2 regions of the Bradyrhizobium sp. T-12 genome follow, and region 1 is predicted to be linked to the other one. Evidence: riboswitches for the same ligand, from Rfam matches in the RefSeq annotation. Region 1 holds a riboswitch; the other holds the start of a gene.

What was found. A riboswitch is a leader RNA that binds a small molecule or an ion and turns the genes downstream of it on or off. The one in region 1 is predicted to bind cobalamin.
Region 2: it holds a riboswitch for cobalamin, as region 1 does, so the genes downstream of both, AC0WRY_RS16435 (TonB-dependent receptor) here and AC0WRY_RS12815 (TonB-dependent receptor) in region 1, are expected to answer to the same signal.

The regions. Positions count from the first base shown of each region.
Region 1 covers NZ_CM177756.1:2,747,044-2,749,224, forward strand. Annotated here, with positions in the region: gene AC0WRY_RS12810 (histidine phosphatase family protein) at 1-519, opposite strand, end outside; cobalamin riboswitch at 595-796, shown strand; gene AC0WRY_RS12815 (TonB-dependent receptor) at 912-2,181, shown strand, end outside.
Region 2 covers NZ_CM177756.1:3,502,880-3,505,060, forward strand. Annotated here, with positions in the region: gene AC0WRY_RS16425 (fumarylacetoacetate hydrolase family protein) at 1-605, shown strand, start outside; gene AC0WRY_RS16430 (hypothetical protein) at 688-945, shown strand; cobalamin riboswitch at 992-1,205, shown strand; gene AC0WRY_RS16435 (TonB-dependent receptor) at 1,320-2,181, shown strand, end outside.

The DNA of each region.
Region 1 (2,181 bases):
GATCCGGGTCAGCGACAGCGGCTCGATCACGAAGCGCAAGGCGGCTTGCGGCGTGAGATCCAGCGCGATGCACAGCGCGGCGCGGATGGTGCCGGAATGCACAACGAGCGTGGCCGGTCCGGTCCCGATCCGCGACAGGCCTAGCCGGACACGCGTGACCTGATCCGCAAAGCTTTCGCCGCCCGGTGGCCGCCCGCCGGCCGGATCATTCCAGAACTGGGCGTAAGTCTCGTCGCCGGTCGCAGCGAGCGCGTCGTGCCGATGGCCGGTCCAGTCGCCGAAATCCTGCTCGCGGAATTCGCTGACCAGCTCCGGTTCGAGACCCAGCGCGCGCGCCGTCTCGACCGTACGCCGCGACGGGCTGGCATAGCTGGCGGCATTCCGCGGCAGATGGCGCTGCAGCGCCTCCAATTGCGCGCGATCGCCGAGGTCGGCCGGTGCGTCGGCGGCGTGGATGGTGCCTTTGATGCCGTCGACCGGCGCGTGCCGGATCAGCCAGAGGAAGGTCTCGCCTTCCATGCTCAAACACTCCAAGGAAGTTGGTTGCTGTGGCAATAACGTCGCACGGGATACATTGACTCTGTCCTGATGGTAATCCTAGATGCTCGCGACGGTTTCCCCGAGAGGGGATGAAAAGGGAATGCGGTGCGGGGACATTGTCTCCAATGCCGCGGCTGCCCCCGCAACTGTAAGCGGCGAATCTTGCATCACGAGCCACTGGGCATCTCGGTCCCGGGAAGGCGACGCAAGGTACTGACCCGCGAGCCAGGAGACCTGCCGTCAGCCGTGGTCACACGCGAAGATGTCGGTCGGGGAGTACAGACATTCGGCTTCATCGGACGGCCGCAAGGCCAAAGGTGAGACCTCGTTCGCTGTGACGTGCCACTGACGTCATACCGAGGTTTTGTGCCGTGTCTTCCATCCGCATCCTACGACCGCGCCGCTTCCTGATCGCCTCCGCAGCGCTCACGTTGGCAGTGGCCGATCTGCCCGCCGCGATGGCGCAGCAGGCTCGCGAACGGCTGCCGGCGGTCGAAATCTCGCCGGCCCAATCCCGCAAGCAGGCGAAGCCTGCTGGCCGGGAGGGGCAAAGCGCCCGCCGCGCGTCCTCGCACAGATCCGCTGCTACGGCAGCGCCAAAGCCTGCGGTGCCTGGCGATGGCGTACAGACGCAGGCGGCGACACCGCTCAACAGCAATGCGGTGGCCGAAAGCGCCTCGCGGCTCGGCCTGACGGTGCGCGAGACGCCGGCGACCGTCGAGGTGATCTCTGCCGAGACCATGCGCGAGCAGGGCTATCGCACCGTGTCCGAGGTGGCGCAGGGCGCGGTCGGCGTCACCTCCGGGGATGCGCCGGGGGAGCCGGCAGGTTTCTCGATGCGCGGCTTCACCAACAGTCAGATCAACACGCTCTACAACGGCATCAAGATCGGCCCGCAGAACATGACCTCGCGGATCATGGACACCGCCAATCTGGAAGCCGTGGAGTTCTTGAAGGGACCGGCCTCGCTGATCTCGGGCGAGGGCGCCGCCGGCGGTGCGATCAATTTCGTCACCAAGCAGCCGCATACGGGGCCGATCCGGAACGAGGCTGACTTCTCCTGGGATTCGCTGAACTCGTTCCGCGCGCATTACGGCTCGGGCGGCAGCACCAACGTGCAGGGCCTCGACTATCGCTTCGACATCAGCCGTTCCTCGCTCAACGGCTTTGTCGACGACACCAATACCAAGATGCTGGATGTGTCGGGTCAGCTCAACTACCGCATCTCCGACAGCCTCAAGGTCTGGGGCGCGATCGAATATCGCGAGGATCGCGGCAAGGCCTATTGGGGCGCACCGCTTGTGCCGGTCGCTTTCAGCGGCGCGCATGCGACGAGCGGGATCGTGTCCGGCAATTACGTCTCGAACTACAACAAGACCAACCTCGGCGCCGTCACCATCGACGACCGGACCTTCAACACCAATTACAACGTTCTCGACAATCGCAACGTGGCGCAGGAGGTGTGGCTCCGCGGTGGCTTCGAGCTGAAGCTGGCGCCCGACCTGATCCTGAAGAGCCAGGCCTATGGCTACGGCGCCGAGCGCACGTGGTTCAACAATGAGGTTGAGGCGTTCAATTCCGGAACGAACCTGGTCGATCGCGAGCGCTTTTACGTCGCCCATAGCCAGCGTCTCGTCGGCA
Region 2 (2,181 bases), 760 kb from region 1:
ATGAGAATCACCGCAAGGAGACCGGGCGTACCGAGGTCGAGAATCCCACCGTGTTCGGCCGCTTCGCCAACAGCCAGACCGGGCATCTCACCGACATCATCCGCCCGAAGGTCTCGACCCAGCTCGACTTCGAGGGCGAGCTCGCCGTCGTGATCGGCAAGGCCGGCCGCTACATCCCCCGCGCCGAGGCGTTCGGCCATGTGGCCGGCTATGCCTGCTACAACGAGGGCAGCGTCCGCGACTACCAGCGCCATACCCATCAGTTCACGCCGGGCAAGAACTTTCCCGCCACCGGCGCCTTCGGTCCGTTCCTGGTGACGCCCGACGAGGTCGGCGAGGTCGGGCCGCTGCGGCTGCAGACCCGGCTCAACGGCGAGGTGGTGCAGGACACCACCATCGATCAGATGATCTTCGATATCCCGCGCCAGATCGAATATTGCTCGCAGTTCACCCGGCTCGAGCCCGGCGACGTCATCGCCACCGGCACGCCGGGCGGCGTCGGCTCGCGGCGCACCCCGCCGCTCTGGATGAAGGCGGGCGATGTCCTCGAGGTCGAGATCGACAAGGTCGGCCTCCTTCGCAATGCCGTCGCCGACGAGGTCTAACGGAACCGGCGGTGCTAGGGCACCGGAACGATTCACGTGGGTTAGCCATTGAAGACGCGGGTAGGACGCGGAGTCCGATGGAATGGGTATGCTCGATCCCGGCCGATTTCTGGTGTCGTGCTCGCATTGCGATGCCTGGCCGATGGCGGCCAACGTGAAGCGGTCGAGCTGGTCGGCGTCGCCGCATGAGGTTCGCTTTGTCTGCACGCGCTGCCGCCGCGAGGAGACTGCGATCGTCTCGGCCTCCGGCGAATTGACCCCGATCAAGCGCGTCGATGTTCCGCCTCGCGATGTCGCTGCCGCCTGGGCCCAGGCCCAGCGTTTGCGAGGGCGGACTTGAGCCGCAGTTGCTACACCGACTGCCGATTGACTCTCCGGCGGAACGGCACGTAGATGATCGCGACGGTTCTCCTCATGGAGATCAAAAGGGAATGTGGTGCGGGGCGTCCCAACGCCGGGATTTGTCTCAACGCCACGGCTGCCCCCGCAACTGTAAGCGGTGAATCTTTCGTCCTGTGCCACTGGGAATCTCGGTCCTGGGAAGGCGACGCAAGGTAACGACCCGCGAGCCAGGAGACCTGCCGTCAGCCGTGGTCACACGCGAGGATGTCGGTCGGGGAGTACAGACATTGGCTTCACCGGAGCAGCCCATTGCTCTGCCGTGAAACCTCGTTCGCTGTGACGTGCCACCGACGTCATACCGAGGTTACAACATTGTCCCGTCTCGCTTCTGCTGCCCGGCGCCTCAGCGTAGGCCTGTTCGCATCGGTCTCGCTCCATTCGCTCGGTCTCTCCGCGGCCTTCGCCCAGCATGCTGTCGCCGAGCAGTTACCGCCGGTCGAGGTGAGCAAGCCCGACGATCAGAACCGCACGCGGGCCAGGGCGATCGGTGAGGGTGAGGCGACGAGGCCGCGGCGAGCCGCGAATGTCGCGCCGGCAGGCAATGGAACCGGCTCATCCGGCCCGGGCTCCGGGGCTGTCGCCGGTGACGGCGGCATCGTCGGAGCAGCCACGACCGTCATCACGGCCGCGGATATCGCGCATGCGCCGTCGCAGACGCTTGCCGAGATCATCGCCACGCAGACCCCGGGAGCCCAGATCACGACGTTCTATGGCGGGCAGATCGGCGCCAAGACCAGCGTGGACCTGCGGGGCTTCGGCGCCTTTGCCACCGCCAACACGCTGGTGCTGGTCAACGGCCGGCGGCTCAACGACGTCGACATGGCGCAGGTGGACCTTTCCACCATCCCGCTCAATTCCATCGAGCGTATCGAGATCACGCGCGGCAATTCCGGCGCGGTGCTCTATGGCGACAACGCGGTCGGTGGCGTGATCAACATCGTCACCAAGACCGGAAGCGGCGGACCGCCCGTGACCGCGCGCATCGAGGCCGGCTTCGGCTCGTTCAACACCAGGCTCGGCAATGTCTCGACCTCGCTCAATTCGGGGCCGTGGTCGACCTCGTTCTACGGCAATGCCGTCAGCACCGACGGCTATCGCGACAACAATCGCTATTCCCAGCAGAATGGCGTCGGCAATCTCAATTACACGACGCCGGGCCTCACGGCGTTTCTCA